Regions from separate parts of the Butyrivibrio sp. AE3004 genome, predicted to be linked through region 1. Evidence: predicted binding sites of a transcription regulator. Region 1 holds the regulator's gene; the other holds the start of a gene.
The links. The regulator Rex, encoded in region 1, represses fermentation and respiration genes when NADH is low (regulators of the CRP and FNR family bind a similar motif). The targets are predictions, from matches to a motif close to ATTGTTAANTANTTAACAAT.

Region 1 (16,867 bases):
GGGACATGAAAGTGCAGGAAAAATTCAGTTCTACTTTCAAACAGATAATAATCATGTTTGTTGTTGCAGTAGCAATCCTGGTTATTACAATTTTTTCCGCTATGCTATCGATTAGAACGATTTATACAAAATATTACACAATGAATACTTTGCAGGCTGATATTAGAATTGACATTCAGGCGCTGTCAAAAGCTTTTCTTTGGGCATTATCATCGCCGGATGAAGGGATCAGACAGGAACAGCTTGGAAAAGCAATGGATAAATTTGCGGATTTTGATGCTACTCTGACAAAGCTTTCAAAGGTTCTTGATGATAAAACGGCTATTAATCAGGTTTCCTCGGATCTGAAGAAGGTTGAAGCAAACGGTGTGACTCTAGGAAACATGTTTAATGATGGTTCAAGCTCTGAAGAGATTTTTTATTATTTTAATGACACGCTTTATCCATCAATTGATGTTGTAGTAAAGGATTTTAAGACAGTATCAAGCAGTTCAACAGAATCAGCTGAAAAAGCATATAGAAATGCCTTGATATTGGGCTTTGCTATGAGTGCACTAACACTGCTTATTGTTATTTTACTGTTAATGTATATTGTAGATGTTAAGAAAAAGCTCTCAAAATCAATACTTGTTCCGGTTAAAGAAATTTCTAAAGCAGCTGACGAAATGGCAAAAGGAAATCTTAATATAAATATTGATTATGTATCAAACGATGAACTTGGAATGCTTGCCAAAGACCTCAGTGATTCCACCTCCGCAACCGAAAAGATTGTCTCTGATATAAGAGAAACCTTAAATCTTGTTGCTGATGGTGATTTTACAAAAGGAACACTTACTCCCTCTTTGTATAAAGGTGATTTTGCTCCTATAAATGAAGCTATGAATAATATTACCGATTCACTGTCCGATACATTATCCCATGTTCGTGAATCCTCAAATCATGTTTCACAGGGAGCAAGTGGTATGAGCAGAGGCGCAACCGATCTTGCTGAAGGCTCAACGGACCAGGCTGCAGCAGTTCAGGAACTTACAGCATCTGTAAATACGATTACAGCTCAGACTAAGACTATGGCTGAAACAGCTGAGAAATCCAGACGTATGGCAGATCAGGTAAGAGATGATGCTGATGCAAGTGCAAGAAAAATGCATCTTGTTACTGACGCTATGATTAGGATTACTGAAGCATCAAACGAGATAGAGCAGGTTACCAATACAATTGAATCAATAGCAAAACAGACACAGCTGCTTGCTTTGAATGCCTCAATTGAGGCGGCAAGAGCCGGAGATACCGGTAAAGGCTTTGCGGTTGTTGCTGAAGAAATAAGCGCTCTTGCTACACAGAGTACTGAAGCAGCCAAGAATACACATCAGCTGATCCAGGATACAATGGAAGAAATCAGAAACGGAAATGACGTTGTTGGTGAGACACAGGCCGCTCTTCAAAAAATGCAGGATTCTGTATCTGAGATAACAGAGATGATCTCCGAGACAGGTGAAATGGCACAACAGCAGGCTTCAAGTATGGAAGAAATAAACGATGGCATTGATCAGATATCAGCGGTTGTCCAAAGTAATTCCGAAACCGCCCAGGAATCAAGTAACGTTTCGCAAAAACTAACTGAACAGTCAGAAGATCTCACAAGAATAATAAATCAGTTTAAACTAAGGTAATACTGAATGCTTCCGGGAAGGATAATATCTTTCCCGTTTTTTTTGCACTTTATTACATTAAAGCGTTGACATGCAAAGTATTATTGTATACAATAATGCAAACATAAGACATTAACTTTTTTGCTTAAGGTATCAGGAAGTTTTCACAGGAGGAATAAAATGCAGGATCAGACATTTCAAAACAGACCAGTAACTATGAATGATAAAAACAATCTGTTACAGATTGAGGAACATATGTATATTCTTAATGATGTTGAAAAACCCAATGTTTTCAGAAATATGTTTCCTTATGATGAGGTGCCTAAGATTCCGTTTAATGACAGAATTGTTCCTCACAATATGCCAAAGGATATATGGATCACAGATACAACATTTCGCGATGGACAGCAGTCACGAGCACCTTATTCGACTGAGCAGATTGTAAAGATTTATGATATGATTCATGAACTCGGCGGACCAAATGGAATGATAAGAGCCAGTGAATTTTTTCTTTACAGTAAAAAAGACAGGGATGCAGTCTATAAGTGTATGGAAAGAGGCTATGAGTTCCCTGAAGTTACAAGCTGGATAAGAGCAAGTAAGGAAGATTTTAAGCTTGTTAAAGAGATAGGAATGAAGGAAACAGGTATCCTTGTAAGCTGTTCGGACTATCATATTTTCCTGAAGCTTAAGATGACAAGAAAACAGGCACTCGATCATTATCTTAGTATTATCAGAGATTGTCTCGAAGAAGGCATTGCCTGCAGATGCCACCTGGAGGATATTACAAGAGCAGATATTTATGGGTTTGTTGTTCCTTTCTGCGTAGAACTTATGAAGCTTCGTAAGGAGTATGGAATTCCGATAAAGGTTCGTGCCTGCGATACTATGGGATACGGCGTTAATTTTTCAGGTGCCGTTATTCCAAGAAGTGTTCAGGGAATAATTTATGCACTTAATACTCATGCAGGTGTTCCCAGTGAGCTTTTAGAATGGCATGGTCACAACGATTTTTATAAAGCGGTTACAAATTCAACAACATCCTGGTTATATGGATGTTCAGGCGTGAATGCTTCATTGTTCGGAATCGGTGAGAGAACAGGTAATACTCCTCTTGAAGCTATGATATTTGAATATGCACAGCTTAAGGGAACTCTTAACGGTATGAATACTCAGGTTATTACTGAACTGGCAAGATATTATGAGAAGGAGCTTGGTTATCATATTCCCCCTCAGACACCTTTTGTAGGTAAAAACTTTAATGTTACCAGAGCAGGCATTCATGCTGACGGACTTCTTAAAAACGAGGAAATATACAATATTTTTGATACTGATAAGTTCCTTGGAAGGCCGCCGGTAAGTGCTGTTTCCAATACATCGGGTCTTGCGGGAATAGCTCATTGGATAAATGTTCATTATCATTTAAAGGGAGATAAAGCTATCGGTAAGGACAATCAGCTTGTTCAGATATTAAAGGAATGGGTTGACGGTGAATATGCAAGCGGCCGTGTTACAGTAATGTATGATGAAGAGCTTACTAAGAAAATAGATGAGGTATCAGAGCTTATCGGTATAAAAGTAACTGATGGTGAAATTATAAAGCTTTCTTAATGATTTCATAAATATATAGAATAATGAAATTTATTATTCCAAGAGTTTAATAGATGAGGGAATATGGATAAGAAGGATTTAAAACAGGAAGTAACTGATAAATACTCCCTGCGAGGAAGGGTTTTTCACAGAATCCGTGAGGATATTCTTAATGGTAAATATTCTGATCATGAGGAATTAAAAGAAGTAGCGATCGGAAAGGAACTGGGAGTCAGCAGGACTCCTGTTAGAGAGGCGCTGCGCCAATTGGAACTTGAAGGGCTGGTTCAGATTATTCCTAATAAAGGAGCCTATGTTGTAGGAATAAGTGCCAAGGATATCCGGGATATATATATGATAAGATCAAGGCTTGAAGGCTTATGCGCAAGATGGGCTTGTGATAATATTACTCCCGAACAGATGGAAGAACTTGAAGAGATTGTCTATCTTGCGGATTTTCATGAACAAAAAGGACATTCTGACCAGCTGGCAGAGCTTGATAACAGATTTCATACAATATTATATGAATCCTGTGACTCAAAAATGCTTGAACATCTGTTAAAGGATTATCATCAATATGTATGGCAGATAAGACAAAAAACACTTGCGGGAAAAAGAGGCAAGGATTGCAATGATGAGCATCGTGCGATCATGGAAGCGATTCGCGACAAGGATCCTGACAGAGCTGAGGAAATTGCCAATAGGCACATGCGCAGTGCATATGATAATATGGTAAGGAATGGGCTTTTGGAAAAGTTTTCATAAGATGCAAAAGGACATAAAATATAAAAATCACTAAAGAGAGGAGACACTATGTCGAAAGTACAGATGACCACCCCAATCGTTGAGATGGATGGAGATGAAATGACCAGAATTCTCTGGAAGATGATTAAGGAAGAGCTTGTTGAGCCTTATATTGAGCTTAAGAGTGAATACTATGATCTGGGGTTAAAATATCGCGACGAGACAGATGATCAGGTTACAATAGACAGTGCTAATGCCACAAAGAAATACGGAGTTGCAGTTAAGTGTGCTACGATCACACCTAATGCTGCCAGAGTTGAAGAGTATGACCTTAAGCAGATGTGGAAGAGTCCTAACGGAACAATTCGTGCTATGCTCGACGGAACTGTCTTCAGAGCACCTATTCTTGTTAAGGGAATTGAACCTAATGTAAAGACTTGGGACAAGCCTATTACACTTGCCCGTCATGCTTACGGTGATGTTTATAAGAATGTTGAGATTGCTGTTCCCGGTGCCGGAAAGGCAGAGCTTGTATTTACAGGTGCCGACGGTAAGGAAATCAGACAGACAATTCAGGAATTTGACGGACCGGGTATCATTCAGGGTATTCATAACAAGGACGCTTCAATAAAGAGCTTTGCAAAGGCATGCTTTGAATATGCGCTTTCAACAAAACAGGACCTCTGGTTTGCGACTAAGGATACTATCAGCAAGACATATGATGCACGATTCCGTGAGATTTTTGATACAACTTTTGAAAGTGATTACAGACATAAATTTGATGCTGCAGGAATAGAATATTTCTATACACTTATTGATGATGCTGTTGCCAGAGTAATGAAGTCAAAGGGCGGATTTATCTGGGCATGTAAGAACTATGACGGAGATGTTATGAGTGATATGGTATCTTCAGCTTGCGGATCGCTTGCAATGATGACATCTGTACTTGTTTCTCCCGAAGGTATTTACGAGTTCGAAGCAGCTCACGGTACTGTGCAACGTCACTATTACAAATACTTAAAGGGTGAAGAAACATCAACAAATCCTGTAGCAACTATTTTTGCTTGGACCGGAGCTATGAGAAAGCGCGGTGAACTTGACAAAATACAGGGACTTATCGATTGGGCTGATAAGATGGAAAAAGCAACACTTTCAACAATCGAAAGCGGTAAGATGACAGGTGACCTTGTTCTGATCACAAGTAATCCTAATGCAAAGAAATTAAATTCAGAGCAGTTTATTAAGGCAATCAGAGAAACATACGAGAAAATATCAAAATAAAAGAGTTAAAGCCTTTCCGGATCGGGAAGGCTTTTCCTTTTATAGTGCATTCTTTCTTATTGGCGGTGCAGTATGTTATTATTATTACATTGGGTACAGTCAAAAGGGGGGTATTATGCATGGTCAAAATTAAAATTGTGAATAATCCTAATGGTCCGTCTTTAGGTACAGTTAGTGCCGGAATAATTGAAAAAGACGGCCTTTTCTTTAAGGACTTAGAACGTACGGGAGAACTTTTACCTTATGAGGATTGGAGACTTACACCCGAAGAAAGAGCAGATGATCTTGCCGGAAGACTTACCGTTGAAGAAATTGCCGGTCTAATGATGTATAGCGCACATCAGGTTGTTCCTGCAAGTTCCGGTGATTGGTTCGGCGCAACCTATAGGGGCGGTAAGAGTTTCGAGGAAAGCGGAGCAGAGGATTTTGAACTTACAGATCAGCAAAGAAAGTTTTTGACAAAAGATCATGTCAGGTATGTTCTTGCCATGAAACTGAAAAATGGTGAGGTTGCTGCAAAATGGAATAATGAAATGCAGGCATTATGTGAAGAGATGCCACATGGTATTCCTGTAAACACAAGCTCAGACCCAAGGCATGCTGCGGGAAGTGCTTCGGCAGAATTTAAGACAGAAGCAAGAGATACAAGTAAATGGCCATTGGGACTTGGACTTGCTTCAACCTTCGATCCTGATCTTGTGAAAAAATTTGCAAAGATAGCGGCTAAGGAATACAGAGCACTGGGCATTACAACAGAACTCGGACCGCAGATTGACCTTGGCACCGAGCCGAGATGGATGAGAGTCTCCGATACCTACGGTCAAAGCAGCAGACTTGTTACTGATTATGCAAAAGCATATTGTGAAGGACTTCAGAATGATAATGAAAACGGTTGGGGGCCAGGTAGCGTAGCTGCAATGGTAAAGCATTGGCCGGGAGGTGGTCCTTGTGAAGCGGGACGTGATGCTCACTATGCATTCGGAAAATATGCTGTTTATCCGGGAAACAACTTAGACGAGCATTTAAAGCCTTTTCTTGAGGGTGCTTTTAATCTTGAGGGTACAGGAAAAGCTTCTGCAGTAATGCCTTATTACACAATCAGCTATGGAGTAGACCCTTCAGGAAAAAATGTGGGAAACAGCTATAGCAAATATATAATTGGCGATCTTCTGAGGGAAAAATACGGTTTTGATGGTGTTATATGTACAGATTGGGGAATAACACAGGATCCCTCCGATAAGATTGATTCCTTTGGCTCAAGGTGTTACGGTATGGAAGATTTATCCGAAGCTGAAAGACATCTTTGCATAATTGAAAACGGAGTTGACCAGTTTGGCGGAAATAATGACATTAACCCCATTCTGGATGCATATCGTATAGGCTGTGAGCGATATGGTGAAGCAAAAATGAGGAAACGATTTGAAGAAAGTGCGAAAAGACTTCTTTTAAACAGTTTCAGGTGCGGGCTTTTTGAGAATCCATACCTTGATCCTGAAAGCAGCAGCAAAACTCTAAGTTATGATGAGTTCGTTGAGGCCGGTTTTGAAGCGCAGATAAAAAGCATAGTCATGGTTAAGAATAACGGAGTTCTTCCTGTAAAGGAAAGAATGAAAGTTTATATACCCGGACGACATATTGAAGCGCATAAAGGCTTTATGAGAAACATGATTGAAGCTTTGGATATCCCGGGAGCTTGTAAAAATGATGTAGAAGCTTTCTATGATGTAACAGATGATCCTGCAAAGGCAGATATGGCTATTTGTTTTATTGAAAGTCCAATAAGCGATGGTTATACGGAAGAAACCGGATACAGACCGGTCACACTAATGTACAGACCATATACTGCTGATAAAGCACGTGATAACAGTATAGCAGGAGGAGATTTCAGGGAGGAATCTTCAAACAGATCCTACAAAGGAAAAACAAATAAAGCTGCAAATGAAAGTGATCTTGATCTTGTTATAAAGGCAAGAGAGCTTATGGGAGATAAGCCCGTTATAGTTTCAATTCGTATGAATAATCCCTGCATTGTTGCTGAATTTGAACAATATGCTGATGCTGTTTTGGTTAATTTCGGAGTTGAGAGCGGGGCTGTATTATCTATAATAAGCGGTAAGGCTGAGCCGTCAGCTATGCTTCCTGTTTGTCTTCCGAAAAATATGGAAACAGTAGAAGAACACTTTGAGGATGTTCCTTTTGATTATGATCCCTATCTTGATTCTGCAGGTAATTCATACGATTTTGGCTTTGGTCTTAACTGGAGCGGCCAGATAAAGGATGACAGATGGGAAAAATATGTAAGAAACAGAGTTGATTAAAACTTATTAACTTAAACAATTTTCATAGATGATACGGAGGGTACAGAATGAAGAGAGAAGATTTAGATGCACTCTTAAAAGATATGTCGATTGAAGAAAAAATAATGCAGCTGGTGCAGATACCCGGGTGGTCTTTTGAAAAGGACGCTGCTGTCACCGGTATTGCCGAAAATGAAGCAACAGATAAGGCAAAAAGACTTGCGGGGAGTATTTTGGGAGTAAACGGTGCGGATAAGGTAAAAGCAATTCAGGAGGAATATGTAAAAAATCATCCGCATCATATACCAATGCTGTTTATGCTTGATGTAATTCACGGCCATGATACCGTATTTCCATGTCCTCTGGCACAAGGAGCAACCTTTGATCCCGAGATTTCAAGAAAGGGTGCTGCAATTCAGGCGAAGGAAGCTGCTGCAGATGGTATTCAGGTTACCTTTTCACCTATGGTTGATCTTGTAAGAGATGCCAGATGGGGAAGAGTAATGGAATCAACAGGAGAAGATCCGTATTTAAACGGTGAAATGGCTGCTGCCATGGTAAAAGGTTATCAGGGTGATTCTATTTCCGATAAAGAACATGTGGCTGCATGTGTGAAGCATTTTGCCGCATACGGCGCAGCGGAAGCCGGGCGTGATTATAATAATTGTGAGCTTTCGGAATATGCCTTAAGAGATCAGTATTTAAAGGGATATAATAAAGCAATAGATGCAGGTGCCAGACTTGTGATGACGTCCTTCAACACCCTGAACGGTGTACCGTCTTCGGGCAATAAATGGCTTATGCGTGATGTCCTCAGAAAAGAAATGGGATTTGACGGAGTTCTTATTTCTGATTGGGGAGCTATTGGTGAAATGGTGCCCTGGGGATTTGCCGAGGACTTAAAGGAAGCTGCGGAACTTGCAATTAAAGCAGGCGTAGATATCGACATGTGCACCGAAAGTTATGCTGCTAATCTTGAGGAATTAATTAATAGCGGAGAGATCAAGGAAGAATTACTTGATGAAGCTGTTATGCGTATCCTTAATCTTAAAAACGATCTGGGCCTTTTTGAAGATCCGTATCATGGAGCCTGTGATGAAAGACATAAGGAAATAGCACTTTCTGAAGAAAGCAGAAACGTTGCAAGGGATGCTGTAAGAAAGTCATTGGTTCTTCTTGAAAACAGGGAAGAAACTCTTCCTCTTAAAGATAAGAAAATTGCTATTATCGGTCCTTACGCAGTTGAAAAGAAGCTTCACAGCTCTTGGGCTTTATCACTTGATCCGGAAAAGAATGTTACACTCATGGAGGCTGCGGGAGAGGCAGATAAAGTAAGTCTTTATCTTGGAATGAATAAGGCAATCAGTGCGGATGATAAGCAGAACACAATAGTGCGGGTAGCAAAAGGAAGCACCGTCCTCGACAATGATACGGTAATAGGTAATGGTGAATATCACGATGATGATTTTGAAGAGACAAATGAAAGACTTTACGCTGAAGCAATGGAAGTTGCAAACTGGGCAGACACAGTTGTCCTTTGCCTGGGTGAGGATTTAGGACAGTCAGGAGAATCCACAAGCCGTGCTGATATCATGCTTCCGGATATACAGATGGAGCTTTTTTATGGAATCAGAAAAAATGCTAAAAAGCTTGTTACACTTATTTTTACAGGAAGACCGCTTGATCTTGAGCATATTCCGGAGCTCTCCGATGCGCTTATGATCTGCTGGAGACCGGGAACAGAAGGCGGACACGGAATATGGGATGTATTAAGCGGAATACATTCACCTCAGGGAAAACTTCCAATGAGTTTCCCATGGGTGGTAGGGCAGGCGCCTATACATTATAATGCGTTTAATACAGGAAGACCAAAGCCTGAAGAGGGACCAGGCGATTTTACTACAAGGTATCTTGATTGCCCAAATGAGGCAAGATATCCCTTTGGATACGGTCTGACTTATTCGGAATTTGAGATTTCAGATATCGTTCTTGACAAAACTTCATTGAAAAAAGAAGTCCCGGGTTCGAAAAAAGACAAAATTACAGCGTCTGTAAAAGTTAAAAATTCAGGTCTTGTACCGGCAACACAGACAATGCAGTTATATTTAAGAGATATTTCTGCCAGCAGAGTACGTCCCCAAATGGAACTTAAGGGATTTAAGAAAGTAAGACTGTTCCCTGGGGAAGAGGCAGAGGTAGCTTTTGAAATAAATGAGGAAATGCTTCGCTTCTGGACGATAGATAATGTGTATGACAGTGAAAAAGGAAAATTCAAAGTATTTATAGGTGTCGACTCAGCGACGGAGAATGAAGCGGACTTTGTACTTGAATAAGTACAGACATATAAAGTACATGGCATTTGCTCAATATATTTATTCGTGATAATCTAATGTGTGCCCGTAAAAATTTTGGGGCACACATTATTTTTGGAGTGATTTTATGATTTTAAATTGTCACGACTTATCAAAGTCATTTGATGGAAAAGATATTTTAAAGGGTGTTACTTTTCATATTGAAGATAATGAAAAAGCAGCCATAGTTGGAATAAACGGGGCAGGAAAAACTACACTTATCCGAATGCTGATAGGCGAGCTTACACCTGATACCGGTACGGTTACTCTTTCTAAAGATACAACCGTTGGTTATCTTGCTCAGAATCAGAACATTGACAGTGCTCACAGTATTTATGAAGAGCTTAGGGAAATGAAGCGTGATGTCATTGATCTGGAAAAGGAAATCAGAAGAGCTGAAGAGGAGATGAACGTTTTAAGAGGCGATGAACTTGATAAACTCATGGAACGTTATGCTCAGATGAATCATGATTTTCAGTTAAAGAATGGATATGCTTGGGAAAGCGAAGTTGTTGGAGTAGCTAAGGGACTTGGCTTTTCAGAGGAGGAATTTGATAAGAGGATTTCCACTCTTTCCGGCGGACAGAAAACAAGAGTCGCTCTTGGAAAATTGTTATTACAAAGTCCGGATCTGATCATTCTGGATGAGCCGACAAACCATCTGGATATGAATTCCATTAAATGGCTTGAGGGCTATCTTATGAACTATAAGGGTGCGGTTCTAATAGTTTCACACGATAGATATTTCCTTGACAGAATAGCCGGGAAGGTTATTGAAATAGATCAGACAAGCGCAGATGTTTACATCGGAAACTATACTGCATATGCAAAAAAACGTGAGCAGATAAGAGCTGCAAAGCTCAAGGCATACCTTAACCAACAGGCTGAGATAAAGCATCAGGAAGAAGTTATTGAAAAATTAAAACAGTTTAACAGAGAAAAAAGTATCAAGAGAGCTGAAAGCAGAGAGAAGATGCTTGATAAGATAGAGCGTCTCGAAAAGCCTTCGGAAATTCGCGATGATATGAGAATAACGTTAACGCCTTCATGTATAAGCGGAAATGACGTAATGCATGTGGATTCCATATCGAAATCCTTTGGAAGTGAGAAGCTGTTTGAGAACATTAGCTTTGATGTAAAGCGCGGTGAAAAGGTTGCTATTATCGGCGATAACGGAACAGGAAAGACAACCATGCTTAAGATAATAAATGGCATGGAATCTTTGGATGACGGTGAGATAACTCTGGGAGTAAAAGTACATATTGGTTACTATGACCAGGAACATCAGGTTCTTCATGATGAAAAAACTTTATTTGAAGAACTGTCAGATGCATATCCTACTATGAATAATACAGAGATTCGAAACACACTTGCCGCATTTTTGTTTACCGGAGATGATGTGTTTAAAAGAATAGGTGATCTGTCAGGCGGTGAGAAGGGCAGAGTTTCACTTGCAAAGCTTATGCTTTCAGATGCGAATTTTCTGATTCTTGATGAGCCTACAAACCATTTGGATATAACCAGTAAGGAAATTCTTGAGGATGCTATAAGCGGCTATGAAGGTACGGTACTTTATGTCAGCCACGACAGATATTTTATTAATAAAACAGCTACAAGAATACTTGACCTGACTCACGGTAGATTGATTAATTATTTGGGTAATTACGATTATTACATGGAACACTGTGAGGAACAGACAAACAGGGTGCTCACTGAAAGCGGTAATGCTTCAAGCTTTGGAAGGGGAATAGATATGAATGCTTCCGAAGCTGCGCAGGGTAGCTCTTTCGGTAAGCTTGCAGGCGCTTCCAAGACGGCTCCATCTGATAATGGAAGTACGGGAGCTGCAGACTGGAAAGCACAAAAAGAAGAAGCTGCCAGAAAACGTAAACAGGAAGCTGCAATAAAAAAATGTGAAGATGAGATTGCAAAACTGGAGGAAAGAAATGAAAAGATTAATGAAGAACTTCTGGACCCTTCTGTTGCAACGGATCTTGCAAAAGTACGAAAGCTATCCGATGAACTGACCGCTAATGAGGAAAGACTTGGCATTCTTTATGATGAATGGGCAACACTAAGTGAATAAATACCATTGATTTACATGAAATATCAGGATAAAAAGTCCCGGACATATATAATCTTTCAACTTTAAAAGAACTCTGTTTGTAAATTGAAAGATTATATATGTCCGGGATTTTGATGTTCCGGATTTCTTCGAGCGTCTAACGAGTCTTTCCTGAATTATATATCAGGCAAAAGCATCAAAAGATCCGCCGCTTTGTCCATAGGAATAACCGCTAAGATCACGCCCATAACCAACTGTAGCACTGCCAAACTTAGATGCAATCTGGTTAAATTGCTGATTGACCTTTAATGATTCTTCCTTACCATCAGTGCTTGCGACTTCTCCAACCTTCACTTCCTGTGCATTTGGGTATACAACGGGAGCAACTGTTGCAATGTCGCCCACAGCCTTATGCTTATCATAGACATCTGAAACAGGTGCCTGATTTGATAAAGACATATTCATAGGCTGTGCCTGGTAGACGTTATATCCGCCTAATCCGCCAATAGACATTCCCATAATTTTATGACCTCATATACTTAAAAAACGACATAGTCACATACTTGTATTATAAAGGGTAATTAGAAATTATTTATAAATTTGTTATTAAAGAAAAAACAAATTCACTTATAGTCGAAAGTTATTTTATCAGTAAATATCTATGCTGAAAGAATTTTTTTACTTCAAAAAATAAAAGCAAAACCTTATTGTGTATTCATTTGTCTACATTGACTATATTTTAACAGATAGTATAATTATAATATCCGGATTTTTAGAGCAAAATATTAAAAGCGCAATATATTCGGAGAAATACATGGTTGGAGGAAACATGGCGAGAAAAGAAATTTCTCAGGCGGTTATAAGTCGTCTGCCACGATATTTCAGATATCTCGGAGAACTCAAGGATCAGGGAATTACCCGCATATCTTCTCAGGAGCTCAGCGATATCATGAAGGTAACTGCTTCTCAGATAAGACAGGACTTTAATAACTTTGGAGGCTTTGGGCAGCAAGGTTATGGATACAATGTAGAATATCTTTATGAAGAGATAGGAAAAATATTAGGGCTTGGTAGAGAGCACACACTTATTATCATAGGTGCGGGACATTTGGGGCAGGCGTTATCAGGTTATAATAATTTTTTTAACAGAGGTTTTATTTTTAAAGGTGCATTTGATCTAAATCCGGATCTTCACGGAAAGAAGATTCGTGATATAGAGATAAGGCCCATAGAGGAGATCGAAAGTTTTGTAAGGGAAAACAAAATTGAGATAGCTGTTCTTACAATCCCGAAGGATCAGGCTGTTCCAATGGCTGATAAACTTGTAAAATGCGGTATTAAAGCAATTTGGAATTTTGCACACGTAGATCTTGAAGTTCCACCGTATGTACAGGTTGAAAATGTTCATCTTTCGGATTCACTTATGAAGCTGTCTTACAGTATTGACAGATATGAAAGTTCCCACAAAAAGTAAGAATCGGTTTCAGACCGGTAGAAGACAGCTAAAACCATGCGTTTACAGATGAGAGCATGAGGATTCCGATATGGCCAAGAGCGACAATAATTATTCCGATGCACTTATTGGAAAGGATGTGCCTATCCTTTTCAAAGATGAAAAATGGCAACAGCTTTTTACACTAAGCCCCAAGACCGCAAAAATTAAAGGGATTGAGGCTGAGCTTATTAAGCTTGTTGCAAAGCAGGAAGAAATAAGAGAGAAGATTAAAGACATAAAACGTCTTAAAAAGAAGCTTCTTGGAGAAATTGTTGTTTTAAGGGATGACGCTGACAAAAATCCAAAACAAAGAAAAAAGCTTGAAGCCGAAATGGATGACCACACGAGGCTGATCAAGGAATGTAATGAGAAAATAGAAGGCTGTGAGGATGAAATGCTTGGCCTTCCCAGGGAAATATACCAGGTTAACTATCAGCTCATGGTTGAAACTATGGAGCTATTTTACAAAAGGATACATGACAATACAGTTGAAATAACTGCGATTGATGAATGGGTATCCCAGGTAAGGGTCCAGCTAAAAAAGAATATTATACGGATGCAGGAAAAGGAGATAGAAAATTTTAACGTTTATTCATATATGCACAATATATTTGGCCCTGAAGTTATAGACCTGTTTGACTTAAAATACGATCCGGAAAGAAGGCACCCTATTGTAAAGCCGGGAATGGAAGAACGTGATGGGATAATATATGACGAAGAAAAATTTACCGATAGTTGATAAAAACTCAAGATATGTAGTAAGCGCTGCCGAAATGAAGAGATGTGATCAGGCTACGATAGATCACTTTGGAATCCCTCAGGATGTTCTGATGGAAAGGGCGGCGCTTTCTATATGCAAATATGTAAAAAAGTCATTGCCCGCAGGCGGACGAGTGCTGATATTTGCAGGAAGCGGAAATAACGGTGGTGACGGAATAGCTGCTGCAAGAATTCTGCATCAGGATGATATTCCTGTTGTTCTTGTGCTTGTCAACCACAAGCTGAATGAAAAAGCAGCTTCTTCAAAGAGAACAAAAGCATGTGAACAGCAGCTGAAAATTGCCCTGTCTTACGGTGTTACAGTGATTGATTTTGATGCTTCAAGTATAAATAACGAGATTAAAAGAAGTTCGGTAATTGTTGATGCCATGCTTGGTATAGGTTGCACAAGAGATCTTGAAGGTGACTACAAATCTGCAGTATGTGAGATTAACTACTCGAAGGAGGATTTTGATGAAAAAGCACCTCACGTAATTTCTGCAGATATACCTACAGGGATAAATGCAGATACAGGTCAGGTTCAGGGACATGCAATCTGTGCTGATGAAACTGTTACCTTCGGCTTTCTGAAAATGGGCTGTGCTTTTTATCCAGGGGCTGCTCATTCCGGAGAGATTCATATTGTAAATATAGGAATTACCGATGATGGATTTCTTAATGAACCTCCAAGGTTCAAATATATAGATATACCTGATGTTTCCGAAATGGCTAAGCTTTTACTTCCGAAAAGAAATCCGGCAGGTAACAAAGGATCTTTCGGAAAAGTTCTTATTGCCGCAGGGTCAAAGAGAATAAGCGGAGCATGTATTATGGCCGCAGAGAGCTGCCTGAGAAGCGGCGCTGGAATGGTGCGTGTCTTTACTGAAAAGACAAATCTTTCTGCGGTTCAAACACTTCTTCCAGAGGCAATGACAGATATATATTGCGAGGAAGACTTTGATACAAATGAAAGCGAAGTATTTAAAGCTGCAAAAGATAATCTTTTAAATGCTTTATTATGGTCCGATGCCGTTGTTTGCGGTCCGGGTATCGGAAAGGGAAAGGCAGGAAGAGAAATCCTTAGTATAATTTTGGAAAATGCAAAGCTCCCATTGGTTTTGGATGCTGATGCGCTAAACATAATATCTGATGATGAGGAAACAAGAAAACTTATTTGCGGTTACGAAGCGGATATGGTTATGACACCTCATCTTGCTGAGTTTTCCAGACTTATAGATAAAAACATACATGATTGCAGACTATGTATGATAGATGAAACCATAAAGCTTGCAAAAGAATTTCATGCGTGTATTATATGTAAAGATGCCAGAAGTCTTATTACTGATGGAGAAAGATGTTTTATTAATCTCAGTGGAAATGACGGAATGGCTACCGCAGGAAGCGGAGATGTGCTGGCAGGACTTATTGGTGCACTTGTGGTTTCGGGTTTTTCAAATGTTACCGAAGCTGCTGCAATTGGTGCTTATATGCACGGTGTTGCCGGAGATATGGCTGCGATAAAAAACGGAAGGCAGGGTATGACTGCCAGAGACATTTCCGGAGGTCTCAGGGATATTTTCTCCGGACAAAGTAATATTTTGTAAAAGAGGCAATAAATAATGCTGGATGAATTTTCAAGAGTTTATGCAAAAATAGATTTGGATGCGATTTCACAAAATGTTGAAAATATGTATAATTCGCTACCAAGAAACACAAGGATGCTTGCAGTTGTAAAGACAGACGGATATGGATACGGTGCAGTACCTATCGCGAGAATGCTGCAAAATGATGCCTATATATGGGGATTTGCAACGGCAACAGCGGAGGAAGCGTTTGAGCTTCGTGAGGCCGGAGTAAGCAAACCGATTCTGGTTTTGGGATATACATTTCCATATGCTTACGAGAGAATGTTAAGAGAAAACATAAGGCCTGCTGTTTTCAGATACGATATGCTCAATCACCTTTCTGAAAGAGTAAAAAAGAGAAGAGCGCAGGGAGGAAATGAGATTTTTCATGTTCATATAGCTGTTGACTGTGGCATGAGCAGAATCGGAATAAGACCTGACGCAAACGGTGAAAATTTCATAAAGACAGCTCTTAAAACAGAGGGCATTGAGGTTGAAGGAATATTTACTCATTTTGCAAGAGCAGATGAAGCAGATCTGTCTGATGCGCATAACAGGTTAAAGGAATTCGGGAATTTTGTTACTCAGGTTGAAGCAGATAATGATTATAAGATCCCGATTGTACATTGTTCAAACAGTGCAAGCATAATTGATATGCCCGAAGCGCATATGGATATGGTTAGATGCGGTGTCACTATGTACGGAATGTGGCCTTCCGAAGAGGTGAGCAGAGATAAGATATGCATAAAACCGGCACTTTCACTTTACAGTCACATATCTTTTATTAAGGATATTCCTGAAAATACGCCTGTAAGCTATGGCGGAACATTTGTATCTGACAGACGCATGAGAATAGCAACGATTCCTGTCGGATATGGCGACGGATATCCCAGAAGTCTTTCCGGAGGAAGAGGCTATGTGCTTATACATGGCCAAAAGGCCAGAATACTTGGCAGAGTGTGCATGGATCAGTTTATGGTTGATGTATCTTCAATACCAAATGCTAAGGAA
Region 2 (16,867 bases), 730 kb from region 1:
TCTCAGCTGTGAATTCACATTTTCACCGTTTAAGTAAACAACCTGTTCTCCGTTCTCATGTCCTATTGAAATATCGGCGGTATCTATATTTTTCTCAATTTCGGCATTATCGTCTCCCGAAACTCCGTTCCTTATCATATGAACTGCCATCGCACGATACATTGCGCCTGTGTCAATGTATATAAATCCAAGTTTAGCGGATACTATCTTTGCAATTGTACTTTTTCCTGCACCTGCAGGACCATCTATGGCAATACTGCTTCCCATTATTTGTCACCTCCTCTATAAAAATCTTTAATTTACTGATCCGTTGCTGCATGTTCACCCGCCAAGTGGCCTGTAGACCATGCTATCTGGAGATTAAAGCCTCCTGTCTGTGCATCTACATCTATGACTTCACCGGCAAAATACAGTCCCTTTACCTTTTTGGACTCCATGGTGGAAGGATTTATGTCACCGGTAGCTACGCCGCCCCTTGTAATAATCGCCTCCGGGAAGCCTCTTAATCCCGTAACATTAAGCTTCATGTTCTTTATCAGTGAAACGAACTCAAGCCTCTCTTTTTTTGTAACTGCATTTATCTGCTTTTCGGGGTCAATTCCTGACAACTCAACCATCACAGGCACCATCTTTGAAGGAAAAAGCGAATTCAGGCTGTTCTTAAACTGTCTGTTTTTTCCATTCTCGAATTCACGCTGGATACGTTTATCGAGCTGTTCCTCCGACAAAGCAGGTTTCAGATCAAGATGTATCACGTATGAGTATTTATTACCCTTTTTGTCTGCCTCTTCATAGTAGCAGCTTGACGTAAGTATAAGGGGCCCGCTTACTCCAAAATGTGTAAAGAGCATCTCTCCAAAGCCATCATATACATACTTTTTCTTCTTTCCTGGGCCGTCCGCCGGAATCTGTTCAAGTTTAATACTGACATTCTTTAAGGATAAGCCCTGAAGCTCTCTGCACCATTCCTCTTTTACCTCGAAGGGCACAAGGGAAGGGGTCGTCTTTGTCACTCTGTGTCCCAATTCCTTTGCAAATTTAAGGCCATCCCCGGTAGAACCTGTAGATGCGTAGGAAAGTCCTCCTGTGCAGACAATAACAGCATCAAATTCACTTATTCCGGAGTCTTCGGAAACAACTGCCTTAACATGTCCGTCCTCGGTAACCTGTATCCATCTGACCTCATCCTGGTATCTAATCTCTACATTATTCTTCTTAAGTATTCTGACCAGTGTACTGATTATGTCAGATGAATGGTCTGACACGGGAAATACCCTGTCACCGCGCTCCGTTTTCAGTTTGCAGCCATTTTCCTCAAAGAGCTGCATTACCTGAGTGTTATCATAGCCATAAAGAGCACTGTATAAAAACTTGGCTCCATGCGGAATCTTGTCAAAATACTCTGATATATCGCAGGCATTTGTAACATTGCATCTGCCCTTACCGGTTATATAAATCTTTTTTCCGGGTTTCTCATTTTTTTCAAAAATAGTGACGGCTGCTCCGCTCTTAGCTGCGGAAATAGCCGCCATCATTCCGGCCGCACCGCAGCCGATTACAGCAATCTGCTTCATTAAATTATATCGCTCCTCATCTATAAACGCATGTTTATATCCGGCAGTGTACGGTAGGTTGCCAGTACCGTTATAAAAACAAATCTCCGATGAAATCAGGCATATCAGGAAAGTCTGAATGCTTCATATGCTGACTCAAGCATCGCAATAGAATCTGCTTCCTCAAGGTCGTAATCCCCTGTCACTGCCATACAGCCGGCACCATGAATAAATATCCACATCTTCATGAAAAGCTGTTCAGCGTCAGGAACTCCCTGATCCCTTGCCTTAGATACCTCGCGAACAACATTTTCATCTGCTCCGTTTACAATATCATACATACTAACACCTTCATTGGTATCAGTTGAAATAAACAGAAGCTTAAAAAGATTCGGATTTTTCTGAGCAAAGGTTATATAACTAAGTCCAAGATCAACGAAAGGTGTATCATGTTTGGCTTCAATATTTCTGCAAAACACCTCAAATGCTTCAACTGCCTTCAAAACCACATCCTTTTTCAGTTCATCCATGTTGTCATAGATTCTGAAAATAGGCTGTGTCGAGCACCCTGCAGCAGCTGCGAGTCTCCTCGAAGTAATCTGATCAAAGCCTTCCTTTTTGGTAATCTTAAATGCCGCATTTACAATCTCTTCCTGAGTAATAGTGGCTTTCCTGGACATATAAGTGACCTCCATCAATCTTATTGGTTTTATTTATCGTATCATGCGTTATTATTTTAGTGTGTAGGGTAATCTCTGTCAATTACTAATTCATTAACAAAATCTAAACGATACTTATAACTCGCAATCAATATAATTTCTAATTATTGGTAAGAAATAATATTTCACACAATATAAAATTATCCCGAATATTATATTCAGATATTTTTATGAGTTGTCAGATAATTTATTTTGTGTTATAATGACTCTAGGAATATATGCATATTATTTGTTGGGTCTGGGGAGAAAGAAGGTATACCATGGCAGATTTAAGCGTTTCTATGATTAGCGGTGGTGTTGAAAGAATACAGATTTCGCCGGACACTTCTGCTAAGGCCACAGACAAATTAAAAGAACAAAACGAAAACGACTCTTCGAGAAAAGAAAAAATCAAAGAGGTTTTCAAGGATGTTGTTGCTGTTTCCAAGGACGGCGACACCGCTCAAGCCAGCAGAATAGCTAAAGATAAGCTAAAAGAGAACAAAGATCTTGGTGAAGTGCGGGAACTTGCTCCCGAAAAAAAGGCTCCCGAAAAGAAAGTTTCCGATGATTCCTCTGCTGCCAAAAAGCTTTTTGACGAAATGAAAAAGTCCCAGGAAAATAAGCCCTCAGCTGCAGAAAAAATGATGGAAAATATCAAGGCTGCTGAAAGCAAAAAAGAGAAAAAAGTAACTTCGTCCAAGGAAAATTCATTTAATAAACTGGCAGAAAAAAAGGAAAAGGATAACCTGAAGTTAGATACTTACACCGACTCTCAGCTAAGAGAGTTATATATTGAGGGCAACATCAGCAGGTATGCCTATGATCACGAAAAAGGTCTTCGCGACCTGTATGAAAACGACAAAAACTCCGTCTCAAACGATGAAAAGGTATTTCAGGAGGGAATTGTCAGAGCCATGAAAAAAGAAAACCGTGAAGAACTCTCCGATGAAAATATTGATCGTGCATTTGATGAGGATGCCAATCAGAATCTTCAGGCAGAGCAACGCATGGCTATAATAAATGCAGCTGAGCTGTCATGACAATCTTCCTACGAATCACTATTTTATTCTGATAAATAAAAAAAGGATGCTCATTACCGGTTATTTCGGTAGTAAGCATCCTTTTTTGTTTTCAAGTGTAACAGTCAGTTTTTTATCTGAAATTCTATTACTGGAAATTTGTAATCAGTGCAACAATTCTTACTGCAAACATTGCAAAAACAATCCACATAACAGGAGAAACGTCCTTGATCTTGCCAATCAAAACTTTAACGAGAACCCATGCAAGTACTGCAAACATGATGCCTGTTGCGATTGAATATGAAAGAGGCATCATTACAAGTGCAAGATAAGCACCAAGTGTATCAGCAATGTCACCATCGAACTCAATGTTCTTGGCACTTGAAACCATCAGCATACCAACATATACAAGAGCAGGAGCAGTTGCAAATGAAGGAATTGCAAGGAAAACAGGGCTAAGTACAAGTGATATTACAAACATAATACCTGTTGTAAGAGCTGTAAGTCCTGTACGACCGCCTGCAGCAACACCGGCACTTGACTCAACAAAGCTTGTTACTGTTGATGTACCAAGGCATGCACCAACTGTTGTTCCGATAGCATCTGACATAAATACGCTGCCAACCTTGGGAAGATTTCCATTCTCATCAAGAAGATCTGCTTTATCAGCAACACCTACTACTGTTCCAACTGTATCAAAGATATCAACATATAAGAAGCTGAATACGATTGCTATAAACTGAACAAAGTGTGATGCAACCCATCCAAAGTTGAACTTAAATGCTGTGTCTGCAATTCCTCCAAGCTGAAGACCTGCAGAGAAATCAGGGAATGCATTAGTTGCTGTATACCAGCCTGATGCCTGAGCACCCATTCCGAGAACCCAGGTTAAAATAATGCCAATGAGTACAGATCCGGTAATATGGAAATGCTCAAGAACAACAATGATAACAATTCCAATCAGGCAAAGAACAACGTCAGCATCAGCAAAGCTACCAAGTGCTACTGTTGTTGACTCACTGGGAACGATAACATTTGCTCCGCGAAGACCGATAAAAGCAATGAAAAGACCAATACCTGCAGAAATACCGAACTTAAGGTTCTGAGGAATACTATTGATGATCTGTTCACGAATTTTTACAAGTGACATAAGAAGGAAAATAATACCTTCAACAAATACTGCTGTTAAGCAGATTTTAAAAGCATTCTCACCTTCTGATGCAAGTTCACCAAGACAAACCGTATAAGCAAAATATGCATTGAGTCCAAGACCTGCAGAAAGTGCAATCGGATAGTTTGCCATGAACGCCATACAGAATGTAGCAACAGCTGAAGCTATTGCAGTTGCAACAAATACACCACTGGGATTCATTACAGTTCCAAGAATACTGGGATTAACGGCGAGGATATACGCCATTGACAGGAACGTTGTAAGACCGGCAATTATTTCTGTTTTTACCGTAGTATTATGTTCCCTTAATTTGAAAACTTTTTCCAACATATTATCTCCTCCTAAAAAAATGTCTTCAAAAACAACTAAAATATATCATAAAAAAGAAGAGACTGCAAAGTCTCTTCTCTTCATGTAATTATTTGCCGACTTTTAATCTGTAAACGGTACCAACACAAATACCACCGCTTAAGAAGCCCTTGTCAGCGTGCTCTACCACTACATAGTACTTCTTTTTCTTTTTAGCTCTGAATTTTAAAGAGCCGTTTTTATATATTTTTTTCTGTGTTGAAGCCACAAGATTTCTTGAAGAATCATATATCTTAATTGAGTATCCGTATTTTACGGCTTTATCAAGCTTAAGATTTACCTTGTATTTTCCGCTACCCTTTGTCTTAAGTCTGAAATAATCACCTGTATTATCTTCACCCATAACTCCAAGGTATGACTTCTTTAACTGAATATTAGTAGCTTTGTTAAAGTCATTATTTGACTCTTTTTCTACAAATTTGTTCTGTGAAAAAGATGCTTTAAACGAGTATAACTCGCCTATTGCATTACTGTTACTTTTGTTTATTTTAACGTAAATAGATTTATTGGCATCAAGAACATAATGAACGCCTTCAGTATTGTGAACATCATCCTGGAACTTGGAATTGATGCTGTAAAGTCTGTTCATTGATGAATCATATAAAGTAAAATCCCATTCAGGCATCTCAGTAGATGTAATCTGATATCTCTTAAAATCAATGTTAACATCTCCTGCCTTAGGAGCAGTTATCTTAAAGAAATCCTCATCACGGCTGTTATCGATCACACCAAGATATTCGCTGTTAAATGCTACCTGCTTAGCATTTGAAGCCCCATTATTAGGCTCAGTAACAACATATTCATAAGGTACATAATTTGCCTTGATCGTGTAAGCGACATCTCTCGCTGATGACCAGTTAGTTATCTTTACAAAGTATGATGAACCTGCATGTACCATAACGTTATTGGTAACAGGCTTTGTTCCGTGACAATCTGTAATTTCAGAAGCATCAGCGTCATACAGATCAATCTCCCACCTGGGCTCGTCTGTAGTAAGTGCAGACGGGCTTACTGAAAAATTAACATACCCCGAACCTGAAGCTGTATATTTATAGTACATCTCTTTGTCAGACTCTGTTATTGTTCCCTGCACAGCCTGACCATTGGAAATATCCCCTGCATTAGCAAGGTTTCCTGCCTTTGCATCCATAGAACCTTCTGCAAATACTGCTACAGCAGCAAACGCAAAAAGCATCCCTTTAATGATTCCACCTATTCTATCTTTTTTCATTTCCCTTTTCTCCACTCCCAAAAATCGAGTAGGCAAAATAACCGCCTACTCGATCTAAAAAAACTATTTAAACTTTCTTACTTGTAGCGCACAATCTTTCCAAATTCCGGTTTAAGTGATGCGCCTCCTACCAGACCACCGTCTATATCAGGCTGAGCAAATAATTCTGCAGCATTACCTGCATTTACCGATCCACCATACAGAATGCGAACACATTCAGCTGTGTAATCGTCATAAATCTCTGCAATACACTCACGGATAGCCTTACAAACCTCTTCAGCCTGATCGGAAGTTGCGGTCATTCCGGTTCCGATAGCCCAAATAGGTTCATATGCAATGATCATTTCCGCAACATCCGCATCTGAAATTCCGAAAAGATCGGATTTTATCTGCATTCTTATCCAATCAAGTGTAATTCCCTTATTCCTTTGCTCAAGTGTTTCCCCACAGCAAAGGATTGGTGTAAGACCATGTTCAAATGCCTTCTTGAGCTTCTTATTCAGCTCCTCATCTGTTTCATGGAAATACTCACGGCGTTCTGAGTGACCAAGGATAACGTACTTAACACCCGCTTCAGAAAGCATTCCGGCTGAGATTTCTCCTGTATATGCACCATTTTCTTCATAATGCATATTCTGAGCACCGATTTCGATACATGTTCCCCTGGTTGAGGTTAAAGCAGGAACAATATCAATCGCAGGTACGCATAAAACAACGTCTGCATCAGCATCGTCGACCAGAGGCCTAAGCTTACTTACAAAAGCAACTGTCTCTGCAGGAGTCATATTCATCTTCCAGTTTCCGGCTACGATTTTCTTCCTTGGCATCATGCGTTAACAATCTTACCAAAATCAGGCTTAAGTGATGCGCCACCGATAAGACCGCCATCAATGTTAGGCTTTGAAAGAAGTTCAGCAGCATTACCTGCATTCATTGATCCGCCGTACTGGATACGAACTTCATCTGCTGTAGCCTGATCGTAAAGCTTAGCAATAAGCTCACGGATGAAAGCACAAACTTCTTCAGCCTGATCAGCTGTAGCTGTCTCGCCTGTTCCGATAGCCCAGATAGGCTCGTAAGCGATAACAAGCTTTTTAACCTGATCAGCTGTTACACCACTAAGATCCCATGTGATCTGTCTCTCAATCCACTCCTTGTAAGTGCCTGCCTTACGAAGTGCAAGAGACTCACCGCAGCAAAGGATAGGTGTAAGGCCGGCAGCGAATGCCTTCTTAACCTTAGCATTGATAAGGATATCATTCTCACCGAAGATATCTCTTCTCTCAGAATGTCCCATGATAACATACTTAACACCTGCATCTACAAGCATGGGTGCAGAAATCTCACCTGTGAAAGCACCCTTGTCCTCAATGTAGAAGTTTTCAGCACCAACATTAACGTTTGTGTCCTTAACAGCCTCTACTACAGGAACAATATCAATTGCAGGAACGCAGTATACTACGTCTACATCATCATTTTTAACTAAATCTTTAAGCTCAGCAACAAGCTTTACAGCTTCAGAAGGTGTCATGTTCATCTTCCAGTTGCCGGCAATAATTCTTCTACGTGCCATTTAAAAAAGTCTCCTTTTAGGTTTTTTCATAAGGAAGTTCGACTCTCGCTATCGCCAGGTCGAACTAAGTAGTACACCTGGCTCGAAGAAACCTCGCCAGGTGATTACTTATCGCTAAGTGTTCAATCTTTATCGTCAGCAGCTACTACGCCGGGAAGCTCCTTACCTTCAAGGAACTCGAGGGAAGCACCGCCACCTGTTGAAATGTGGCTCATCTTATCAGCAAAGCCAAGCTGGTTAACAGCAGCTGCACTATCACCACCACCGATGATTGTTGTAGCATCTGTCTCAGCAAGAGCCTTAGCAACAGCCTTTGTACCTTCAGCAAGTACAGGGTTCTCGAATACGCCCATAGGTCCGTTCCAAACAACAGTCTTTGCGCTCTTTACAGCATCTGCGAAGAGTTCTCTTGTCTTAACGCCGATATCAAGGCCTTCCTTATCAGAAGGGATTGCGTTTGACTCAACGATAGCTGTCTCAATATCAGGATTGTCGATAGGATCCGGGAAACCTGCTGATACAACAGTATCAATGGGAAGAAGGAGCTTCTTGCCGTTCTTCTCAGCCTTCTCCATCATTTCCTTACAGTAATCAATCTTCTCGTTATCAACGAGTGAAAGACCCACTTCATATCCCTTAGCCTTAAGGAATGTATAAGCCATACCACCACCGATGATAAGTGTATCGCACTTCTCAAGAAGGTTATTGATAACATTAAGTTTATCAGCAACCTTAGCACCACCAAGGATTGCTACGAAAGGACGAACAGGGTTCTCAACAGCATTGCCGAGGAAGTCGATTTCCTTCTGCATAAGATAACCAACTGCGCAGTTTCCGCCCTTCTCACGAACAAACTTTGTAACTACAGCTACAGAAGCGTGTGCTCTGTGTGCAGAACCAAAAGCGTCACATACATAATCGTCGCAAAGATCTGCAAGTTCCTTAGCGAAAGCTTCGCCGGCGTCTGAAGGCTTTGTCTCTTCCTTACCACGGAAACGTGTATTCTGAAGAAGTACTACATCACCTTCGTTCATAGCCGCTACAGCAGCAGTTGCATCAGCGCCTGTTACATTGTAGTCAGCAACGAACTTTACATCCTTACCAAGCTTAGCTGAAAGGCTCTTAGCAACAGGTGCAAGAGACTCGCCTTCATTAGGGCCATTCTTTACTTTACCAAGGTGTGAGCAAAGGATAACCTTACCACCATCCTCGATAAGCTTCTTGATTGTAGGAAGAGCTGCGTTGATACGTGTTTCATCTGTGATCTCGCCATTCTTAAGAGGTACGTTGAAATCACAACGAACAAGTACTCTTCTGCCCTTTGCGTTGAAATCGTCTACAGATTTCTTATTAAGTGCCATTTGTTTTTCCTCCTGGATAAATAAAATAATGAAAAAGGTCCGGTCCATTAGGACCGGACCTCTCTATAGATCTCTTTGAAAATGATTCATAAGAAAGTTCGCATCATGCAATCGAGATAACCTCGAACGATAATTACTTAACGAACTTCTCGAAGTACTTGATTGTACGAACCATCTGAGATGTGTATGAGTTCTCGTTGTCATACCATGAAACAACCTGAACTTCATAAAGATCGTCACCAATCTTGTTAACCATTGTCTGAGTTGCATCGAAGAGTGAACCAAATGTCATTCCAACGATATCAGAAGATACGATCTCATCTTCGTTGTAACCAAATGTCTCAGGATCTGAAGCATTCTTCATAGCTGCGTTGATTGCATCTACAGTAACTTCTGAGCTGCTCTTAACTACAGCGAAAAGAAGTGTTGTTGAACCTGTCGGAACCGGTACTCTCTGAGCAGCGCCGATGAGCTTGCCATTGAGTTCAGGAATAACAAGGCCGATAGCCTTTGCAGCACCTGTGCTGTTAGGAACGATGTTAACAGCGCCTGCACGAGCTCTTCTAAGGTCACCCTTTCTCTGAGGTCCGTCAAGGATCATCTGATCACCTGTGTAAGCATGGATTGTTGCCATGATACCGGACTGGATAGGTGCGAAATCGTTAAGAGCCTTAGCCATAGGTGCAAGGCAGTTTGTTGTGCAAGATGCAGCTGAGATGATGTTGTCATCAGCTGTAAGTGTCTCGTGGTTAACGTTATATACGATTGTAGGAAGATCATTTCCAGCAGGTGCAGAAATAACAACCTTCTTAGCGCCGGCATCAATGTGAGCCTGTGCCTTAGCCTTTGATGTGTAGAAACCTGTGCACTCAAGAACAACGTCTACACCGATCTCACCCCAAGGAAGATTCTTAGCATCAGCTTCCTTATAGATTGTGATCTTCTTACCGTTAACTGTGATGGAATCATCACCGTAAGAAACTGAATCAGCATATTTGTACTTACCCTGTGAAGAGTCATACTTAAGAAGGTGTGCAAGCATCTTAGGATCTGTAAGATCGTTGATTGCTACGATCTCTGTTCCCTCATGCTCAAACATCTGTCTGAATGCAAGACGACCGATACGGCCAAAACCATTAATTGCTACCTTTACTGCCATTTTAAGTCCTCCTAAAATGATTAAAAATAATTTATTTGCTGTTACTAATTCTTTACAACATGATTGTCAAAAATTTGACAGCAAATACATTTTATCTGACTTCTCACTTTTTTTCAAGTAATCTTTGCCCAAAAACATAAAATAATCACTTCATAGCATCTCTTAATGTACTTTATACAATTTTTTCATACTTATTTAATACACGCACAATCAATAATATACTATATTTTAAGTAACATCTTAATGTTATTTTGTGATGAAATCTTTCAATACATCGCAATTCTCAGTTTTCATAATTGGAGGTAGTTATGGGCACTAATTCTAAAGCTTCAAAAAGTAATATCTATGTGGGAAACAGTATTAAAACAAAGCTGATTGTTGTTATGCTTCTTGTTTGCGCAGTTCCCCTTATTATCTCATCGGCGGTAAGCTACAAGACTTCAACCGACAAGGCAATGACTGATGCTCTCTCTTCCATGAGCTGGGAATCCTCATATCTTGAATCAGAGTGGCAGGGAGTTATTGATAATAATCTGAAAGCAATACAGGCGGTTGCAATGGCTCCTTCGACAGTTGCCTTTATGAAAGCACAGGATGATGAAGGTCTTAGGGAAGTTGAGCTTCAATATCTGTTAAATGTGGATACAATGATGGCCGACAATTCGCTTACTGTTCTTACAGGCGCAGACGGCATGCAGGTTCTTAGAACAGAAGGTAATCTTGTTGATGTTGCTTCAAGAGATTATTTTAAAAATGCAATGGCAGGAAAAACCGACATTTCAGATGTAATTGTTTCAAGTGCCACAGGTGTACGTCAGGTCACTTTTTCCTGTCCCATAAAGGATACTGACAGCGGTTCTGTTCTTGGTATTGTTCAGAGAAATTATGATTTAAATGACTTCCATGATATTCTTGCAAAAGAAAGTGAGGATGCATTTATTGTTGACAGAACAGGTCAGGTTGCAGCTCATTCACAATATGAGATCACTGAGGAAAACGAAGAAAGCCGCGCAAATTCGGTATTCATGACTTCAGGTCAAAGGAGCGGTAATTATGAAGCCGATACAGGAAAAGGGTACAGAGCTATCGTTACTTATGTAAAGAACGATGCTTCCGATTGGACAATCTGTGCTGCAACAAACACACAGAAGGTTAATGCGGCAGCAAGATCCTCAGCCCTTATAGTTATTGCTGTAGGCGTTGTAATGCTTATCATAGCTTGCATTATTTCAATAAAGATGGCATTTTCATTCACAAATCCCGTTGAGGCAGTAAACGAATCACTTTCTCAACTGTCTGACGGAAGATTCCATAAGGTTAATAAATTTGCAGACAGAAAAGATGAATTCGGTGAGATGGTCCGCAGCACCAATGATGTTATCGAAAAACTCGATCATATCGTTACAAATATAAAGGAATCTGCAGCTACAGTCGGTATGAGCTCAGAAGAACTCTCCGATACTGCCAACCAGATTTCTCAGACAGCCGAAGACGTATCTAATGCAGTACAGGAAATCGCTTCCGGCGCTACCCAGCAGGCAGATGAAATCCAGAGTGCTTCCGAAAATGTCGGAAGAATCGGTGATGCTGTTATGGATGTACAAAGTTCTACAGATAACCTTTCAAATATAACTCAGAAGATGAAGGAAGCATCGGAGATTTCAAGCAAATCCCTTGCTTCACTTCAGGCATCCTCTGCTGACATGACCAATAAGATTGATGATATTTCAAATACCATCTCCGCTACTCAGGAGGCAGTTGCAAGTATCAACGACAAGGTTGAAGGAATCTCATCCATTGCATCCCAGACAAACCTCCTTTCTCTCAATGCTTCTATTGAAGCAGCAAGAGCCGGCGAAGCAGGAAAAGGCTTTGCAGTTGTTGCCGAGGAAATCGGAAAGCTTGCAGATGATTCCAAGAAGATGGCAGATGATATCAGAAGAGAAATGGATATACTACTCGAGCAGAGTAGCGCAGCCGTTTCTGCGGCAGCCGATGTAAAACAGGGGAACATAGACCAGCAGGTTGCACTTGGTGAGACTCTCGATGCTGTAAACGGCATGCTTGAAGATATCGGAAGCACAGTAGGTGGTGTAAGTCTCATCTCTCAGGGTGCAAATACCTGTGATTCCTCCAAGAATGCTGTTGTTGATACTATGAGCGCACTATCCGCTATTTCCGAAGAAAATGCCGCTTCCTCAGAAGAAACGGGAGCATCAATGCAGGAGCTCTCCGCTACGGTTACTACTCTTGCATCTTCCGCAGATTCCCTGAAGGAAATCGCCGAAAAGCTCAATCAGGAAATGGCCTTCTTCAAATCATAAAAATTCGCACTCACATAATAATAAATAATTTGGTGGCAGTCGATACAACATCGGCTGCCACCTTTTTAATGCATATTTTAGTTTTTTATACTATTATGTAATGGTCAAAATTACATATAGCTTAACATCATGGAGAATTTATTTATGTCAAAAATATTACCTGCGGATTTTCATATGCACACGCATCACTCCGGTGACTCAGAAGCTCCCATGGAGATGATGATAGAAAAAGCACTTCAAAAAAAGCTCCCTGCCATTTGTATTACGGAACACATGGACATGGATTATCCTTCTACTCCCGATCTTGCTCCGGGGATTTTTGAAGTCAATACCGATGAATACATGAGTGAACTTCTGCAATATAAAGCCAAATACACAGGACTTATCGATATATTTTTCGGCATTGAGGTAGGACTCCAGCCTCAGATTGTTCCACAAAATCTGGACTATATAAAAAAGTATCCCTTTGATTTCGTGATCGGATCAAATCACGTCTGTCATGGTAAGGACCCCTATTATTCTTCCTTTTATGAAGGACGTTCCGAAAAAGAAGCCTTTACCGAGTTCTTTGAGTCAACGCTTGAAAACATACAGCTTTTTGATGATTTTGATGTACTCGGGCATTTGGATTATCTTGTCCGTTATGCCCCGAATCTTAATAAGAATTACAAATATGAAGATTATGCCGACATCATTGACGAGATACTAAAAACCCTTATAGCTAAAGGAAAAGGACTTGATATAAATACTAAGTCCATCTACTCAGAGCCGTCTCTTGGGGAACCCAATCCTTCAAAGGCTGTCATCCTGCGATACCATGAGCTCGGTGGACAAATTCTGACCTTTGGGTCCGATGCTCATAAACCCGAGCATGTAGCCCTGGGTTTTGACACAGCAGTTCATATGGTAAAATCCTGCGGTTTTAGATATTACACACGCTTTGAAAAAAGAGAAGCAAAATTTATCAAATTGTAAAAATCCATAAAAAATCCCGGACAACATGCACTCAATGACATTGAACATGCACTGTTCGGGATTTTATTCATATATCTCTTTCAACTGTAAGAAAACATTCTTCCGCAAGTTCGGTTTCTTTTTCATACAAAAGCTCTTTTAAATAAAAGATATGGAATCTTCCGGGGAATGACATTACCTCTCTTTTGGGTGCTCCAAGCTTAATAAGTCTTCTTCTCAGCTGGCTGCACTCATCAAGATACAGATATATTCCAAGAGTTGTCAATATCATAAAAATCAGCATAAATATGTATAAAATCATCATAGTAATCACCTCAATAAGATTATACTAAATTACATTTTTCATATGTTTGATTTCCCGAATAATTTACCCTAACTTTATTTTAAGTTTATGGTTAATGCATAGTTTTTAAATAACCACTCCTTATAATTATTAAGTAAGAAAATGTGCATTTTATGCCATTGAAGGGGGATTTTAATGACCTACAGACCAAGGCTTGTACAAAAACTACGCAGGGCAAAGGCCATATTTTTGGCTGTTCTTATTGTGCTCACTTTTATATATCTTTTTATCCTTATCATAAATCAGGATTTCCGGAGTCAGATTTTAAAGAATGTCTTTTTTACTATTTCATTCATAGTAACCTGGCTCTGTCTCATTATCGGTTTTTCGTCAATTTTGACAGATTTTATCATACTTAAAAAAAGTTCGGATATTGTAAGAGAATTAAATGATCTCTCCTATCTTGACAGACTTACAGGCCTGCCAAACAGATACAGTATTGACAGAATCTCACAAAAATATGACTCGCCCGAAAAGCTCTCAGACCTTGGATGTGTTCTTCTAGTAATCAGTAATCTCAAGGAAATAAACAAAGAGAACGGACGAGCAGGCGGAGACAGAATTATCTCGGATTTTTGCGCCATTCTTGAATCCGTTGGAACTCAGTACGGACTGATAGGAAGAAACAGCGGCAACGAATTTCTGGTCATAATAGAAGAATGTGATGACAACACATTGGAGCTTTTTACCGGTGAACTGGAAAGACGAGTCAGAAATCATAACACTATCTCGCCGGAGCTTCCGATTGTTCTCTCATACTCCGCAGTTTTAAGTAAAGATTTATCCGCCGATCATTTCTACACTTTGATAACGGGAGCCTACAAACAATTTGAAACCGCTCCGTCAACGCTCTCATGAAGCACATAAAAAACGAGGCAGGTGATCAGATGTTTATAAACAGAAAATCCGCAAAAATTCGAAAACTCGTCATTGGGCTTTGGAACGATGATTCCGAATGTTTTGCGCAGCTTTATAACCTCACGGTTGATGATACCTATAACTATTGCAGACACATACTTGATAACGACAGGGATGCTTTGGAAGCGGTAACTGAGATTTATTCAGTAGCACTAAAAAATATCATAAAGCTGAAGGACCCTGCTCTTTTTAGCGCATGGCTAAGACGTATAGCCTTTGATGTATGTTATGAAAAGACAGTACAGGATTCAAGAGCAGACCTTTATACTCTGCTACATCCGGCAGAGCTTTTGTCATTATCGTTTTCAGAGAGACAGATTTTCTTTCTCCATGATTTTAGCGGTCTTTCGGAAAAAGAAATCTCAAATGCACTTCACATAAGTAAAAAGCATGTTGAAAAAATTCTTACCCTTGCCAGAAGCCACATGATGGAACTTAGAAACCTGCAAAGAGTCTGAATATGGAATACATTAATAACAAGAAGAATCAATTTCATATAAGTGAAGACAATGCTACAGGAGTACTTCTTGAAGTCCTTAAACGAACAGGAAGGAATTCGGATTTTCTTACAGAGGATACCGAAAACAAGAAGGATGACAAACCGGAAAAAACAGTACCTGATTATTATACGGTAAACATACTCTTAATCCTTGCAATGCTGGTGATTGTTATTTCCACGCCAATACTTCTCTTCATGCTCCCAAGCGGTCCTGTCATTGACCCTGACCGTGAGCTTGCAGCAAAAGCAATGGCCAACAGAGAAAATTACGATACCACGGTTTTGCCAAAAGGACTTCGCGATAACACTCCGATGTGCCTTAGACCTTTTGCCGGAGGAAAAGATATTCACAAAAACGATCTTGCCATAGTGGATGCCACAAACGCTTCGGACGGTTATCTCGTAATCCGTTACATTGGCGATTCCGGCAAGGTAAAGCTTCGAATTACAGGACCGGATGAAATTGTTTACACATACAACCTGGCAACAGGCGGCGGTAAGGATGAGGTTTTCCCACTTCAGGCAGGCGACGGAACTTATCTTGTATGTGTGTACGAAAACCTGGCCGCAACTCAGTATGTAACAGCTTTTTCAGAAAAAATCGATGTTACACTAAACGATAAATTTTTACCCTTCCTTTATCCAAATCAATATGTTGATTTCAATGAAGGTAATCAGGCAATAGCCTACAGTGAATATCTGGCTTATACAGCAAATGACGATCTGGAGGTTGTTTCCAATATCTACAACGCACTCATAAGCAGCCTCACCTACGACTATGAGGAGGCAGAGACCGTACAAAGCGGATACATTCCGGATGTAGATGAGGTGCTGACCACAGGTAAGGGAATATGCCTGGATTACGCCGTACTCATGACAGCAATGCTGCGTTCACAAAAAATCCCGACCAGAATGGAGGTCGGATATGCAGGCACAGCCTACCACGCATGGATCAGTACCTATATAACCGATATAGGATGGGTCAACGGTATGATTCACTTTGACGGAAAAGAATGGTCACTGATGGATCCCACCTTTGCCTCAACCACAGATAACGAAAAGCTTGCCAGCTTTATCGGAGATGGCAAAAATTATCAGACCAAATACATTTACTGACCAAAGGAGAAGGGAAAATGAAGCAAAAGCCAGCAAAGCTTTTATCCGATTATGAGATTTCCGTTTTTTGCAGACAGATGGCTCTGCTTATTAAGGCAGGAATAGCACCGCTTGAAGGTATTGAGATCATGCTTCAGGATTTTACTTTTGAAGGCGATGATTCAACGCTCAGAACCATTTCACAGATTCTGAGTTCAGGAGAAAAATTCCATATTGCTCTTCAAATGACCGGAGTTTTCCCGGGCTACGTAATACATATGGTCACAATCGGTGAAGAATCCGGAAATCTTGATTTGGTAATGGAATCCCTTGCCGATTACTACGAGCAGGAGGATACGATACGTAATAATATCAGCAGTGCAATCTCCTATCCTCTCATCATGATCGGAATGATGATCGTGGTCATCCTGGTGCTCATAACTCAGGTGCTCCCCATTTTCAGCCAGGTATTTGCGCAGCTTGGTACAAGCATGAACACTTTTTCAAGATCGCTTATGTCCATAGGAAATGCACTTAACAATTATTCCATCTTCTTTGTTTTCCTGATGGTTTTGT

Region 2: a site for Rex is predicted at 10,200-10,219, ahead of gap (type I glyceraldehyde-3-phosphate dehydrogenase). Genes of this name have one in related genera too.

Annotation. Positions count from the first base shown of each region.
Region 1 is NZ_JNLQ01000002.1:1,384,132-1,400,998, forward strand. Features, by position in the region: gene BV60_RS0109150 (methyl-accepting chemotaxis protein) at 1-1,670, shown strand, start outside; gene BV60_RS0109155 (2-isopropylmalate synthase) at 1,830-3,260, shown strand; gene BV60_RS0109160 (GntR family transcriptional regulator) at 3,324-4,004, shown strand; gene BV60_RS0109165 (NADP-dependent isocitrate dehydrogenase) at 4,053-5,264, shown strand; gene BV60_RS0109170 (glycoside hydrolase family 3 protein) at 5,384-7,582, shown strand; gene bglX (beta-glucosidase BglX) at 7,630-9,894, shown strand; gene abc-f (ribosomal protection-like ABC-F family protein) at 10,001-11,998, shown strand; gene BV60_RS0109185 (hypothetical protein) at 12,161-12,496, opposite strand; gene BV60_RS0109190 (redox-sensing transcriptional repressor Rex) at 12,807-13,451, shown strand; gene BV60_RS0109195 (hypothetical protein) at 13,522-14,211, shown strand; gene BV60_RS0109200 (bifunctional ADP-dependent NAD(P)H-hydrate dehydratase/NAD(P)H-hydrate epimerase) at 14,183-15,835, shown strand; gene alr (alanine racemase) at 15,851-16,867, shown strand, end outside.
Region 2 is NZ_JNLQ01000002.1:2,110,701-2,127,567, forward strand. Features, by position in the region: gene cmk ((d)CMP kinase) at 1-267, opposite strand, end outside; gene BV60_RS0112175 (NAD(P)/FAD-dependent oxidoreductase) at 300-1,574, opposite strand; gene BV60_RS0112180 (TetR/AcrR family transcriptional regulator) at 1,679-2,233, opposite strand; gene BV60_RS0112185 (hypothetical protein) at 2,533-3,294, shown strand; gene BV60_RS0112190 (NCS2 family permease) at 3,422-4,771, opposite strand; gene BV60_RS0112195 (hypothetical protein) at 4,863-6,044, opposite strand; gene tpiA (triose-phosphate isomerase) at 6,122-6,871, opposite strand; gene tpiA (triose-phosphate isomerase) at 6,871-7,617, opposite strand; gene BV60_RS0112210 (phosphoglycerate kinase) at 7,740-8,978, opposite strand; gene gap (type I glyceraldehyde-3-phosphate dehydrogenase) at 9,112-10,137, opposite strand; gene BV60_RS0112220 (methyl-accepting chemotaxis protein) at 10,446-12,461, shown strand; gene BV60_RS0112225 (histidinol-phosphatase HisJ family protein) at 12,606-13,436, shown strand; gene BV60_RS0112230 (hypothetical protein) at 13,504-13,740, opposite strand; gene BV60_RS0112235 (GGDEF domain-containing protein) at 13,915-14,637, shown strand; gene BV60_RS0112240 (RNA polymerase sigma factor) at 14,634-15,155, shown strand; gene BV60_RS0112245 (transglutaminase-like domain-containing protein) at 15,158-16,312, shown strand; gene BV60_RS0112250 (type II secretion system F family protein) at 16,330-16,867, shown strand, end outside.